2 regions of the Vibrio ostreae genome follow, and region 2 is predicted to be linked to the other one. Evidence: riboswitches for the same ligand, from Rfam matches in the RefSeq annotation. Region 2 holds a riboswitch; the other holds the start of a gene.
What was found. A riboswitch is a leader RNA that binds a small molecule or an ion and turns the genes downstream of it on or off. The one in region 2 is predicted to bind thiamine pyrophosphate.

Region 1 (7,606 bases), 1.2 Mb from region 2:
GGCGTCAGTGCTACAGCCTGATCTACATAGATAATCACTGGCTGATGACGAACAAAACGCCCGGCTTTCGCCGGGCGTTTTGTTCTCTGTGCTTAACTCAGAACTGGTAACCCAGTTTGACTTCAATCGTACGCTCCGCTCCGTACCAGCAGTTCATATTGTCGTAACAGGTATAGGATTTTTCATCTAACAGATTGCTGGCAATCACGTCGGCGCTGACGCCCTGCAGACGCTCACTGATTTTGCCCAAGTCGTAGCCCAGCGACAAATCAACCATGGTGTAGTCCGGTACTTTGCCCTGGGTATTCGTCGCATCCATCATCATGCTGCCGACATAACGTGCGCCTGCGCTGACCCGGCTGCCATCAAGCACTCCCTGATCAATCTGATAGGTGCTCCACAGTGTGGCGCTGTGCTCAGGGACGTAAATCGGTGTCGTGCCCTGCAGGCCGTTGGCGCTGTCTTTAGTAACCTCAACATCGGAATAGGTGTAACTGGCGGCAATATCCCAGCCAGGTGTTACCCACCAGCGCCCTTCGACTTCGATCCCCTGTGAACGTACTTCGCCGACCTGAATATCATCCTGATAATCCGCGGAAGAAGGATCGGTCACCACAACATCGTTTTTGAGGATATGGTACAAAGAGATGCTGCCTTGCTTGCTCATATCCGCCGATTGATATTTGACCCCGACTTCCACCTGTTTACCGGTTTCAGGCTTAAACGGCTGGCCGAATTGGCTGTCGCCCCCGGCAACCGGAGAGAAGCTGGTCGCGAAGCTGGCAAAAGGCGCCAGGCCAGAATCAAATTCGTATAATGCACCGACCCGATAGGTAAACTCATTATCATCCGCATCCGTGCTGTAACCGGACACCTCACTGCTGCTGGTATAATGATCAAAGCGGCCGCCGCCAATCAGCACCCAGCGATTCCAGCGTAACTGATCCTGAAAGTAGAAACCCAACTGTTTGATGGATATATCGTAGGCATACAAATCCGTCTGCGTGAGGCTACTGCGATCCAACAGGTTATTGTCAGGTGCAAAGAGGTTGAATGCGCCAAAATCGCTCTCAGTAGTCTGATAAGTCCGATAGTCCGAATTGCCCTTGAGACGCTGATAATCGATACCCAACAACAGGTTGTGTTCAACACTGCCCCAGCTAACCTGACCTGACAACTGGTTATCGACCACAATGCCGTGCGAATCTTCATCCGTGCTGTAGATGTTGCGCTGCAGATTGCCCGTCACGGCATCAAATTGTCCGGCGCTGTGATAGGTGTTTTCCTGATAAAGCGTGGCATCGGTATAACGCAGACTTTGCAGCAAAGACCACTCGGCATTGAAATCATGCTGGATTTTGTAGCCTAGCATCCAAAATTCCCGCTCAAACTTGCTCCAGTTACGGTCACCGGCCGAGGTCGATGGCGACGTTGAACCATATGGATTTCCGGTTACGGTACCTGATGCCGGCAAAGCGGAATTCATTCCCATATCCGGATCTTTTTGATAGTACAGATTCAGGTTGAGTAACGTATCGTCCGTAATTTGCCAGTCCAGAGACGGGGCAATCACGTAACGTTCTTCTTCAGTGCCATCGACCTGACCATCCTGTTTACGGGATTTAGCCAGCAAACGATAGCGCAGGTCGCCATCCCCAAGCGGACCGGTGGTATCGAGTGTGACCTGTTTGAGGTTACGCGAACCGCCGGAAACCGACAGCTCAGTATGTCGCTGGGGCTGCGGTTTTTTAGCAATCACATTCACCATGCCGCCAGGCGGCATGGCACCATACAGCACAGAGGTCGGCCCTTTAAAAATTTCCACCTGTTGCATCGCAATCGGATCAATCTGCGGCTGCAGGTTCCAGCCTTTCAGGTACTGCACCAACATACCATCGTAATAGCTCTGATTAGATTCAAAACCACGAATATAGAAATTATCAAGTAAGGTGACTGAACCACCTTTGGTTTCCGTCACCACACCCGGCGCGTAACGTACCGCCTGGCCAAGTGAGGTGACAGCACGCTGCTGCAGTTGCTCCCCTTCAATCACGCTGATGCCCTGAGGCGTTTCTTGCGGTGCTAACGTGGTTTTCGTTGCGGTGTTGCGATAGGTTTTGCCCAGTATAGTGACCGTATCGACTGGTGGATTGTCTGCTTGCGCTGCCAAGACAAATGGAGTGGCGAAAGCCGCCATGATCGCAACAGCGATCGGAGAAAATGTAGAATGCTTAACAACAGCCATGTGAAATAACTACCCTGCTTTTATTTATGAGAATACATATCATTTGTATTCTAAGCAAAGTACACCACGGAAAGTTAACAATTTGGAGCATGTTAATCCGTTCGTGCGGTAATCGGTAACCAGTATTCCATTGCCGCGTTATCGCAGGCACAGTTGTAATCAGCCGGATAGCGCTCCAGCTCAAATCCGTCCACTCCCCGATAAGGAGAATCCGGCAGCCATTCAAAAATAAACCATTCCAGAGTATCAGCCAGTTGCGAAACCGGTCCGCAATGTTTCACCACCGCATAAGTTTGCGCCGGAATACGCACCGAATTTAACCCCGCCATCCAATGACTTCCAGTCGCCCAGTAGCGCAGCTGACCATGTTCACTGCCGACCCGGGTCACATCGATGACGCCCGTTAAGGGACCAGGCTTGCTATCGCTTGGACAAGAAAAATATGTCTGCCAGATTTTCGGCACCTGAGTCGTGAAATCCGGTTGTGAAGAGAGTAAACCGCGGATAGTCGTGGCGACACCGAACAACTCAAATTCTGCTTGGCTTTCCAGCCGAACATCAACCAGACGAGTACAGCGCTCACCACGCGGCGCAAATTGTTGCACCTGCAATGGTTTACGTAAGCCTGTGCGCTGCCCTTGCTGGCGATATTGGCGCGGACTGATACCGAAATGATGTTTAAAGGTGCGACTAAAACTGACTTCAGAGCTAAAACCGAGGGCCAGTGCAATATCAATCACTCGCTCCTGACTGCATACAAGACGCTCAGCGGCTTCACTCAGCTTAAGCTCGCGTACATAGTTCGCCACCGTCAGACCGGTTTCATTGTGAAATACCCGTTGCAACTGCCAGCGCGACCAGCAACTCTGCTGTGAAAGCCGATCCAGCGATAAAGGCTGGTCTAGATGTTGGTGAATATATTCGAGCAAATTGCAGATTCGCGTAAATGAAGCGGATACAGCGCCCATGTAAACTGACTCCTGAGTACCTTTACCTACTAGTGTCGCATAAAACCAATCTTAGTGAGAAGTGTTATCAACTAACCACTCTAGACAAGATTGAGTGCGTCAATCGAGCAAAAGTAGCGCTCAGTGATCAACAGTAGTAAAAATATCTGTTATCATCTGCGCCTTATAGTCGGGGAGCTGTAAAGCTGAGATCGCCGGAAGATTTGCCACAGGCAAAGCGTCATCGCGAGACCCGTAGAACCTGATTCAGTTAGTACTGACGTAGGGAACTATAGTGTTGTGGTAAGGCTTGTAGGCGGGTTGAGATCTAATAGCTCCCCCTGTCATCTCCCCCAACATGACCGCCTCGCGGCGGCTGTTTAGCAAAACCTGACAGGTGGTGCTAAACCGGTTCCTGATTGTCGGACGATTAGGAGCCCAAATGCCTCAATCAGATAATCAATCCCAATCCTCTCTTAATACACCGATTGTGCTGACCATTGCCGGTTCAGACAGTGGCGGCGGCGCCGGTATCCAGGCCGATATCAAAGCCATCTCAGCAACAGGCGGTTATGCCTGCAGCGTGATTACTGCCATAACCTCGCAAAACACCCAAGGTGTCAGTGCCATTCTGCCGGTGCCGGTTGAACATGTAGAAAGTCAGCTCGATGCGGTGTTCAGCGATCTCGATATCGTCGCGGTCAAAATTGGTATGCTGGCCGACAGTAACATCATTGCCGCTGTGGCGCGTAAACTGCGTCAGTATCAGCCGCGTTTTGTGGTTTTGGATCCGGTCATGGTGGCCACCAGTGGCGATTTACTGCTGCAAAGTGCGGCAATCGACAGCCTGCAGCGGGAATTACTGCCACTGGCGACCCTGATCACGCCTAACCTGCCAGAAGCCGCGGCGCTGACTGGTCTGCCGCTCTGCGAGCAGGAGTCACAGCTTGAAGCGATGAGCGCAGCACTGCGCGCCCTGCCATGCCAGGCCGTGCTGCTCAAAGGCGGTCATCTGCCAGGTACCAGTCACAGCGATGACTGGCTACTGAGCGGCGCGGACACGGCGGTATTCCGCGCTCAGCGGGTCGACACCCAAAACACGCATGGCACCGGTTGTACGCTGTCGTCAGCGATTGCTTGTTACCTCGCTCAGGGATTTACGCTGCAAGATGCCATTCGCCACGCTAAACACTACATCTCTCGGGCGATTGCCCATGCCGATGAGCTAGATGTTGGACGCGGTCACGGCCCGGTGCATCATTTCTTTGCCCTTTCGCCTATTCCATCATCTCAGCTGGAGTCTTTATGAATATTGAGCTTATCGCGCGCACCTTTCAGGCCCTGCGCGCCAATCAGCCATTGGTAGTCAGCATTACCAATTATGTAGTGATGAACAACAGTGCCAATGCGTTGCTGGCCGTCGGCGCGTCTCCGATCATGGCCCATTCACGCCGCGAAATGGATGAACTGATAGAGATTGCCGGAGCGCTGGTCATTAATATTGGCACCCTGGATGAAATCTGGATTGAGCGCATGGCATTTGCCATTGATGCAGCCAACCGTCACCACAAACCCGTCATCCTGGATCCGGTCGGCTGCGGCGCCAGTCGGTTACGTACAGAAACCTCACGTCGTTTTGCCGCTCAGGCAGAGCGGCTAATCATCCGTGCCAATGCTTCAGAAATCATGGCGCTGGCCGGTAGTGATACACAGGGGCAAGGGGTGGATGCCAGAGATGCCAGCCACAGCGCCATCTCCGCCGGGCAACAACTCGCAAGGCAATACCATGCCAGCGTGGTCATTTCCGGCGCGCAGGATTTTATCATCAGCGGCGATCAAGTCGCACAGCTGAGTAACGGCGACGCCATGATGCCCAAAGTGACCGGGATGGGATGCAGCCTGAGTGCTTTAACCGGCGCCTGCGCGGCATGTGGTGATCTGAGTGGTCTGAGCGCCGCAGCCATCATGGGTGTCGCCGGCGAACTGGCGGCTCAGCAGGCTCAAGGGCCGGGCAGCCTGCAGCTTGCCCTGCTCGATACGCTACACCTGCTGGATGAAAACACCTTAATCGACAGAGTAAAGCTGCAAACTATGCCGCATCCAACTGACCCGAAGGCATTCGAACTATGAGTGACTATCGTTTATACCTGGTCACCGATGACCAGCAGGATCTCACCAACTTATGTCAGGTGGTAAAGCAAGCCGTACGTGGCGGGGTAACCATGGTGCAGATCCGTGAAAAACATGGTGATGTACGCGCCTTTATCCAACGCGCTGAAGCGATAAAACAGCTCCTGAGCGGTACAGGGGTGCCGCTGATCATCAACGACCGGGTCGATGTCGCCCTGGCTGTTGATGCTGACGGTGTGCACCTCGGGCAAAGCGATATGCCCGCCACCATCGCCCGCCAGTTGCTGGGAGCGGATAAACTCCTTGGACTGTCGGTCGAAAATGAGCAGCAGTTTCAGGCGGCTCATCAGTTACCGGTCGACTACCTGGGGTTAAGTGCGATTTTTGCCACCCCGACCAAAACCGATACAGTCAAACATTGGGGGCTGGAAGGACTGACCTGGGCGATGCAGCACACCCGCCTGCCGCTGGTGGCGATCGGAGGTCTTAATCAGGGAAACCTTGCCCGTGTGGCCGCGACCGGCGTAGACGGCGTTGCTCTGGTATCGGCGATCAGCCATGCCAGCCAACCTGAACAGGCCGCCAGAGCATTGCGTGACTTGATTGATGCACATTCCCCGCACAAAGTCATTGCAAATAATTGAACAAGTGCGACAACCTGACTTGCTGTTGAGGCTATCCATAACGCCGTAGACTGGCGCCATCAAGCAACAGTACACCAACGGTTGAAAGCAATAAAAGCAATCCGCAGCAAGCGGGTGAGGAGCACAAGATGATTGAAGTAAGAGCGGCAGCAGCGCGTGGCCGGGCAAATTTTGGCTGGCTGGACAGTAAACATACCTTCTCGTTTGGCCACTATTACGATCCGGCGCACATGGGCTTTTCCGAGCTGCGCGTCATCAATGATGACCAAGTGACGCCTGGCGCGGGCTTCGATACCCATGGTCACCGAGACATGGAAATCATCAGTTATGTGCTGGAGGGCACCATCGCCCATAAAGACAGTGCCGGCAATGTGAAAACCCTGCCGGCCGGTGAATTTCAGCTGATGTCGGCCGGGCGCGGAATTCACCACAGTGAATTCAATGCTTCCAACAGCGATACGCTGAAATTTCTGCAAATCTGGATTCAGCCTGATACGCTGGGCGGCGAGCCGGGTTACCAGCAGAAAGATTTCGGACAGGAGCCGGGGCTGACCACCATTGCCACGCCAACGGGTGAAAATGGCACGCTGCACATCAAACAGGATGTAACCCTGCACCAGCTAATCCTGCTGCCAGGCACTGATTTACATCTGGATGTAGCGCCGGGTCGCCGGATTTATATCCATCAGATAGACAGCGAACTGAACGTCAACGACGTCGTGCTCACGCCGGGCGATGGCGCGAAAATCAGCGCCGAAAGCGAGCTGCAGCTGCGTAACGCCAGCGATGTTGCGGTCAAAGCTCTGGTGTTTGATCTGCCATAAGCTGGCAGCACGGTATAACATTTGTTTACCAGCATTTGTTTAGCAGCGTGAGAAAAGTATAACAAGGGCCTGCCTATCTGCAGGCCCTTTTATCTATCCGGATTAAGCTTTGTCAAGCAACTCAGTACATATCCCTGTTTTCAACACATATCCTGTTTTCAGTACACATAACGGTTTAATGGCGTCTAACGCCGGCTGAACTGACGGGTAGCAAGCACTGCACGGCGCACCGCTTTACTCACCAGCAGGCTGGCAACAATCACTACGCCGCTCGCCAGCAGCGTGCCCAGGGCATATTGCAGCAAGGCCCCCTGAGACTCAGCGCCCTGCACGATACCGTGACAGGCACTGAACAGCGCCACCGCGGCCAGCGCCAGCGCCTGCAACGCAGAACGGCGCATCGCAATCAGAGCCAATGGCAGCAGAACCAGCGATGCCATCACCACCGTTTCGATATGGCTGGTATTAACCCACTCAATGCCGGCCACAAAACCCATCGCTAGTGCGCCCAGTACCACACCAATCGCTTTAGACGCGGTCTTCCAGCCGTAAGGTGCGGCAAACATGCCAATCAGCAGCAACGCCAGCAGATGATCGGCGCCGGTCAGCGGATGCATGAAGCCGTGTGCAAAACTGGCCGTGGTGTCATGGCCCGGATGAGCCCAGACCGCAGGACTGGCCAGCAATCCGCTCGCGGCCATCATTAATTTGGTTACTTTCATCACACTCTCCTTGTCAATTATTATTCGGTAACCGTGACCTTGACGTCACGCTGAGCCAGCATTCCCTGGCGGACAATAAAATCGATCACGGTTT
Region 2 (7,606 bases):
GCGTCATTACTCGACGCCGTGTAATCAGCGTAAGTACGGCGCACCTCCTGGGAGATCTTCATCGAGCAGAATTTCGGACCGCACATCGAACAGAAATGGGCAACCTTACCTGACTCCTGCGGCAGGGTTTCATCATGGAAAGCTCGGGCAGTCACCGGATCCAGCGCCAGGTTAAACTGGTCTTCCCAGCGGAACTCAAAACGCGCCTTCGACAGAGCATTATCACGGATCTGCGCCCCAGGATGACCTTTGGCCAAATCAGCAGCATGGGCGGCCAGTTTGTAGGTAATCAGGCCAGTCTTCACATCCTCTTTATTCGGCAGGCCAAGGTGCTCTTTAGGGGTGACGTAGCACAACATCGCACAACCAAACCAACCAATCATCGCCGCACCGATACCGGAAGTAATGTGGTCATAACCCGGGGCAATATCCGTAGTTAGCGGGCCTAAGGTGTAGAACGGCGCTTCATGACAATGCTCCAGCTGCTCGTCCATATTGGCTTTAATCATGTGCATCGGAACGTGCCCCGGGCCTTCAATCATCACCTGCACATCGTATTCCCACGCCACCTTAGTCAGCTCACCCAGAGTACGCAACTCGGCAAACTGAGCTTCATCATTAGCATCTGCGATCGATCCTGGACGCAGGCCATCACCCAGCGACAACGCCACATCGTACTTGGCACAGATCTCACAAATCTCTCGAAAATGAGTATAAAGGAAGTTCTCTTCATGGTGTGCCAGACACCATTTGGCGATAATCGATCCACCGCGGGAAACAATGCCAGTGACCCGTTTGGCAGTCATAGGCACATAGCGCAGCAACAAACCGGCATGGATAGTAAAGTAATCCACCCCCTGCTCTGCTTGTTCAAGTAAGGTGTCACGCATCACTTCCCAGGTCAGGTTTTCAGCGATACCGTTGACCTTTTCCAGCGCCTGATACATAGGTACGGTACCAATCGGCACCGGGCTGTTACGCAGAATCCATTCGCGTGTTTCATGAATATTACGTCCGGTCGACAGATCCATCACGGTATCACCACCCCAGCGCGTCGCCCACACCAGTTTCTCAACTTCTTCTTCAATCGAGGAGCTGACCGAAGAGTTACCGATGTTGGCGTTGACTTTGACCAGGAAGTTACGGCCGATGATCATAGGTTCAGATTCAGGATGGTTGATATTACTCGGGATAATGGCTCGTCCTTCGGCCACTTCACGACGCACAAATTCTGCCGTAATTTCCCGTGGCAGATTTGCGCCGAAGTTTTGCCCCGGATGTTGCTGATTAAGCTGCTCATCCTGGTAACGACGTCGGCCCATATTTTCCCGAATGGCGATAAACTCCATTTCCGGGGTAATCATTCCCTGACGGGCATAATGCAGTTGAGTGACGCACTGACCTGCTTTCGCGCGGCGAATCTGCGGTAGATTGCCGTAGCGTAGTTCATCTAGTGTTTCATCAGCCAGACGCTCACGGGCATACTCGGAACTCATCGCATCCAGCAGCTCGGTATCGTCGCGCTCCGCCACCCATTCAGCACGCAGCTTTGGCAGCCCTTGATAGAGGTCAATGGTATGCTCGGGATCGGTGTACACACCGGAAGTATCGTAGACACTCACCGGCTCATTAGGCTCGTAAACCGGCTGCTCTTTGCTGCCGCCGATCAGACTGTCAGCCAGAGAAATTTCACGCATCGGCACGCGAATGTCCGGACGAGAGCCGGTGACGTATGTTTTTTTGAGAATTGGGATAAGGTTGAACAGAAAGCGATTCAATAAACTGTTTAGCTTCCAGTCTCGCTTGTTTGCGATTCGACGACATAGCATTTTCCTTTTAGGATTTTAGGGATAAATGCTTGGCGGATAGTTGCGACAAGAGGTAAGCAGACAAATCTGGTTACTGAAGATATGACGATCCACAGATCGCCAGAGAAAGTCTTCTCTTGTTCCCTTCGCTGGTACTAACCAGATCAGGTTCAACGGATCCCGAATAAACGGTCTCAGCCTTATGGCACTCCGACAAGTGAATCGATTATAGAGAATCGTGTTGCGTTAACCAAGTGTTAATGTCGAGTTTTTAATCAGGCTCGAACTAACCACTGGTAAGCGAGCCAGGCAGCAGAAATACTCAACGTGACATTAAGCAATACATTCAGGCCCATTTTCACAAAAGCGCCCTGTTGCATCATCAATACGTTATCCATTGAAAAGGTCGAGAAAGTAGTCAAGGCACCGAGAAATCCCAACCCAACCACCTGACGCCACGGATAAGGTGCCAGCCATTCATTTTCAAACGCAGCAATCAATAATCCCATGATGAAAGAACCTACGATGTTCACGGTCAGAGTACCGTATGGAAAGCTGCGCCCGAATAAAGTAATGCACCACTCTGAGACCAGATAACGTGAGCAGGCACCAATCGCCCCACCTAAAGCTATCAGGCCCAAAATTGATAATTGTCCCATGTAACCTCTCCGTACTAATTTGTAACCTATTGTAACGATTTATCGCTCAAGATCAGCGCGGAGAAAGGAAAAAATAGTTTTCTTTTTCAGTAGCCTGATACATTAAACAGCCGATTTTAAAAAAGTTACAGGAGTCACATCTAGACCACTTCAATATAGCCCATCAGCCCGGTATGCATATGCTCTATCACATGACAGTGATACATCCAGCGTCCCGGGTTATCAGCCACAAATGCCGCCTTGGCGCTACCATTCTTGCCCAGTAACACGGTATCGGTATGAAACGGCTCTTTAACAGGCTGACCATTAAGTTCAATCACGGTAAAGGTATGACCATGCAGGTGAATCGGATGGTGATACTGAGTAACATTGCGCAGGTTAAAAATATAGCTTTTACCGCGCGTCAGCGTCGCAAGCGGCTTAGGAATATTACCGGCACTCATCCCTTCCCAGGCGCGTTTATTGATCAACCAGAAATCCGGTACCGCGTTTCCGGACTCATCTGCGGGTGTCACCGCCCCTTCCCACTCAAAGACAAAATCGATCTCTTCGGCACGATATAAGTCCACTTCAGGAATCGGATTTAATGGCAGACGGGGAATCGATTTCTCCTCAGCCAGCCAGGATTCCTGACTGACAAACTCACACAGCGGAAACGCAAATTTACCTTTCATCTGGCGAATGTAAACCGTCTGCCCGGCGGCTGGTGCAATGAAGGCGATATCCAGGCGCATCCCCGGGCCCATCTTGTGTTCTTTGAGTAAATACGGGGTAGTAATCGGGTTGCCGTCAATCGCCACGATCCAGGCATCGACGCCTTGCACCGCTATCGGATAGGTGATGGTGTTGTCAACATTGGCGATACGCGCTCGCACGGTTGCATTGTGCTTAATCGGGTACTGGGGGTTATGCTGCCCGTTAACCGTACCCCACTCGCCAGGAGTCCCCATACGAGCACTGTAGCGTGGAATCATACGCTGTTTCCACTGCCCCTGCTTATCGATGTGCCAGTGTTTCAGCATCAGGGAAAACTCCTGATCAAACACAACCGGATCCGCTTCTTCCACAACCAGCATACCAACTAGCCCCATACCCAGCTGATTGACACTGTTCATATGCGGGTGATACCAGAAAGTCCCCGCATCCGGCGGAGTAAACTCATAGGTAAAAGTCTCACCCGGCATAATCGGAGCCTGACTCAGGAAAGGGACGCCATCCATCGCAATCGGTATACGCAAACCATGCCAGTGAATGGTCGTCGGTTGGTTCAGTTTGTTAGTGAAATGGATGGTCACCTTTTTACCCTGCCGACAACGAATCGTCGGCGCCGGAATGGAACCATTGAAACCGAGGACGTCGGTCTGATAACCGGGAACCAGCTCAGCGGTAGCGGGTTGTGCGGTCAGGTGATACACATAACTGTCTTCGTCTGAACTAAGACGCAGCAAAGAGCATGCTGGCAACGCCGCTCCAATTCCAATCGCCGAACCGAATTGCAGCAAGCGGCGCCGAGTGAGTTCCATAACCATTCCTGATAAATATAACCTTGATATTGGTAATAAAACTGATTGGCCACAAAATGTAAATGACCGGACGCAGAAATATGCCAGATATGGGGAGTAGATTGGATAAGTATTTGTGCTTCTAAACGTAAAAAAGCCCCAGCATTACTGCTGAGGCTTCTTAATATGGCAGGGGTGGAGAGATTCGAACTCCCAACACGCGGATTTGGAATCCGCTGCTCTGCCAATTGGAGCTACACCCCTAGAAATAGGTACCCAAATTGTCTCTGGCAGATTATGAAACACCAGATTTGAGAAAACCCTAGCATTGCTGCTAGGGTTTCGAATAAGTGGCGGAGCGGACGGGACTCGAACCCGCGACCCCCGGCGTGACAGGCCGGTATTCTAACCAACTGAACTACCGCTCCGCATTGGTCAGACTATAAAAGTCTTTTTCATTTTTTGCTTTGAGCTTTTGCTTAAAAAAACTCAAAACAAGAAGTTAAAGCCTGGCGATGTTCTACTCTCACATGGGGAGGCCCCACACTACCATCGACGCTGTTTCGTTTCACTTCTGAGTTCGGAATGGAGTCAGGTGGGTCCAAAACGCTATGGTCGCCAAGCAAAATTTTAAAATTCGGAAAGCTGTTCTTTCGAAAAAGGTTCTCTTTACACATTCAATGTACTGGTCATTGAGTCCATCAAAACCCCTTGGGTGTTGTATGGTTAAGCCTCACGGGCAATTAGTACAGGTTAGCTCAACGCCTCACAACGCTTACACACCCTGCCTATCAACGTTCTAGTCTCGAACAACCCTTTAGGACACTTAAAGTGTCAGGGAAGACTCATCTCAGGGCTCGCTTCCCGCTTAGATGCTTTCAGCGGTTATCGATTCCGAACTTAGCTACCGGGCAATGCGTCTGGCGACACAACCCGAACACCAGAGGTTCGTCCACTCCGGTCCTCTCGTACTAGGAGCAGCCCCCTTCAATCTTCCAACGCCCACGGCAGATAGGGACCGAACTGTCTCACGACGTTCTAAACCCAGCTCGCGTACCACTTTAAATGGCGAACAGCCATACCCTTGGGACCGACTTCAGCCCCAGGATGTGATGAGCCGACATCGAGGTGCCAAACACCGCCGTCGATATGAACTCTTGGGCGGTATCAGCCTGTTATCCCCGGAGTACCTTTTATCCGTTGAGCGATGGCCCTTCCATTCAGAACCACCGGATCACTATGACCTGCTTTCGCACCTGCTCGAATTGTCATTCTCGCAGTCAAGCGGGCTTATGCCATTGCACTAACCTCACGATGTCCAACCGTGATTAGCCCACCTTCGTGCTCCTCCGTTACTCTTTGGGAGGAGACCGCCCCAGTCAAACTACCCACCAGGCACTGTCCTCGAACCGGATAACGGTCCAGAGTTAGAACATCAAACATACAAGGGTGGTATTTCAAGGACGGCTCCAACGCAACTGGCGTCACGTCTTCAAAGCCTCCCACCTATCCTACACATGTAGGTTCAATGTTCAGTGCCAAGCTGTAGTAAAGGTTCACGGGGTCTTTCCGTCTAGCCGCGGGTACACTGCATCTTCACAGCGATTTCAATTTCACTGAGTCTCGGGTGGAGACAGCGTGGCCATCATTACGCCATTCGTGCAGGTCGGAACTTACCCGACAAGGAATTTCGCTACCTTAGGACCGTTATAGTTACGGCCGCCGTTTACCGGGGCTTCGATCAAGAGCGTCGACCGAAGTCTAACCCCATCAATTAACCTTCCGGCACCGGGCAGGCGTCACACCGTATACGTCATCTTACGATTTTGCACAGTGCTGTGTTTTTAATAAACAGTTGCAGCCACCTGGTATCTGCGACTTCCAATAGCTCCATCCGCAAGGGACTTCACCGTCAGAAGCGTACCTTCTCCCGAAGTTACGGTACCATTTTGCCTAGTTCCTTCACCCGAGTTCTCTCAAGCGCCTTGGTATTCTCTACCCGACCACCTGTGTCGGTTTGGGGTACGATTCCTTACAATCTGAAGCTTAGAGGCTTTTCCTGGAAGCATGGCATCAATGACTTCATCACCGTAGTGACTCGACATCGTGTCTCAGCCTTATAGAGAGCCGGATTTACCTAACTCTCAAGCCTACGCACTTGAACCTGGACAACCGTCGCCAGGCCCACCTAGCCTTCTCCGTCCCCCCCATCGCAATTGTAAGAAGTACGGGAATATTAACCCGTTTCCCATCGACTACGCCTTTCGGCCTCGCCTTAGGGGTCGACTTACCCTGCCCCGATTAACGTTGGACAGGAACCCTTGGTCTTCCGGCGAGGAGGTTTTTCACCCCCTTTATCGTTACTCATGTCAGCATTCGCACTTCTGATACCTCCAGCATGCCTTACAGCACACCTTCAACGGCTTACAGAACGCTCCCCTACCCAATACGATAAATCGCATTGCCGCAGCTTCGGTTTACAGCTTAGCCCCGTTACATCTTCCGCGCAGGCCGACTCGACTAGTGAGCTATTACGCTTTCTTTAAATGATGGCTGCTTCTAAGCCAACATCCTAGCTGTCTGAGCCTTCCCACATCGTTTCCCACTTAGCTGTAATTTGGGACCTTAGCTGGCGGTCTGGGTTGTTTCCCTCTCCACGACGGACGTTAGCACCCGCCGTGTGTCTCCCGGATAGTACTTACTGGTATTCGGAGTTTGCAAAGGGTTGGTAAGTCGGGATGACCCCCTAGCCTTAACAGTGCTCTACCCCCAGTAGTATTCGTCCGAGGCGCTACCTAAATAGCTTTCGGGGAGAACCAGCTATCTCCGAGTTTGATTGGCCTTTCACCCCTAGCCACAAGTCATCCGCTAATTTTTCAACATTAGTCGGTTCGGTCCTCCAATTGATGTTACTCAATCTTCAACCTGCCCATGGCTAGATCACTCGGTTTCGGGTCTATATCCAGAGACTGAACGCCCAGTTAAGACTCGGTTTCCCTACGGCTCCCCTAAATGGTTAACCTTGCCACTGAATATAAGTCGCTGACCCATTATACAAAAGGTACGCAGTCACACCACGAAGGTGCTCCTACTGCTTGTACGTACACGGTTTCAGGTTCTATTTCACTCCCCTCACAGGGGTTCTTTTCGCCTTTCCCTCACGGTACTGGTTCACTATCGGTCAGTCAGGAGTATTTAGCCTTGGAGGATGGTCCCCCCATGTTCAGACAGGATAACACGTGTCCCGCCCTACTCGATTTCACTGAACATACGCTGTCGGCTACGGGGCTATCACCCTGTTTCGCGGTCCTTTCCAGAACCTTCACCTGACGCATATAAAGCTTAAGGGCTAATCCAATTTCGCTCGCCGCTACTTTCGGAATCTCAATTGATTTCTTTTCCTCGGGGTACTTAGATGTTTCAGTTCCCCCGGTTCGCTTCATTAACCTATGTATTCAGTTAATGATACCTGCTTATGCAGGTGGGTTTCCCCATTCGGAAATCGTAGACTCAAGTGGCTCTTACTGCCTCATCTACGCTTATCGCAAGTTAGTACGTCCTTCATCGCCTCTGACTGCCAAGGCATCCACCGTGTACGCTTAGTCACTTAACCATACAACCCGAAGGAGTTTCGAGT

Region 1: linked by a shared signal. The riboswitch ahead of thiD (bifunctional hydroxymethylpyrimidine kinase/phosphomethylpyrimidine kinase) and the one ahead of thiC (phosphomethylpyrimidine synthase ThiC) in region 2 are both predicted to bind thiamine pyrophosphate.

What each region holds. Positions count from the first base shown of each region.
Region 1 is NZ_CP076643.1:614,374-621,979, reverse strand. Features, by position in the region: gene KNV97_RS09110 (sucrose-specific PTS transporter subunit IIBC) at 1-21, shown strand, start outside; gene KNV97_RS09105 (TonB-dependent siderophore receptor) at 98-2,245, opposite strand; gene KNV97_RS09100 (AraC family transcriptional regulator) at 2,338-3,213, opposite strand; TPP riboswitch at 3,374-3,498, shown strand; gene thiD (bifunctional hydroxymethylpyrimidine kinase/phosphomethylpyrimidine kinase) at 3,635-4,501, shown strand; gene thiM (hydroxyethylthiazole kinase) at 4,498-5,322, shown strand; gene thiE (thiamine phosphate synthase) at 5,319-5,966, shown strand; gene KNV97_RS09080 (pirin family protein) at 6,095-6,790, shown strand; gene KNV97_RS09075 (HupE/UreJ family protein) at 6,976-7,512, opposite strand; gene ureG (urease accessory protein UreG) at 7,533-7,606, opposite strand, start outside.
Region 2 is NZ_CP076643.1:2,782,877-2,790,482, reverse strand. Features, by position in the region: partial or broken gene thiC (phosphomethylpyrimidine synthase ThiC) at 1-1,824, opposite strand, end outside; TPP riboswitch at 1,933-2,031, opposite strand; gene crcB (fluoride efflux transporter CrcB) at 2,084-2,467, opposite strand; gene KNV97_RS18945 (multicopper oxidase family protein) at 2,608-3,990, opposite strand; tRNA gene KNV97_RS18940 (tRNA-Trp) at 4,157-4,233, opposite strand; tRNA gene KNV97_RS18935 (tRNA-Asp) at 4,321-4,397, opposite strand; rRNA gene rrf (5S ribosomal RNA) at 4,477-4,592, opposite strand; rRNA gene KNV97_RS18925 (23S ribosomal RNA) at 4,692-7,582, opposite strand.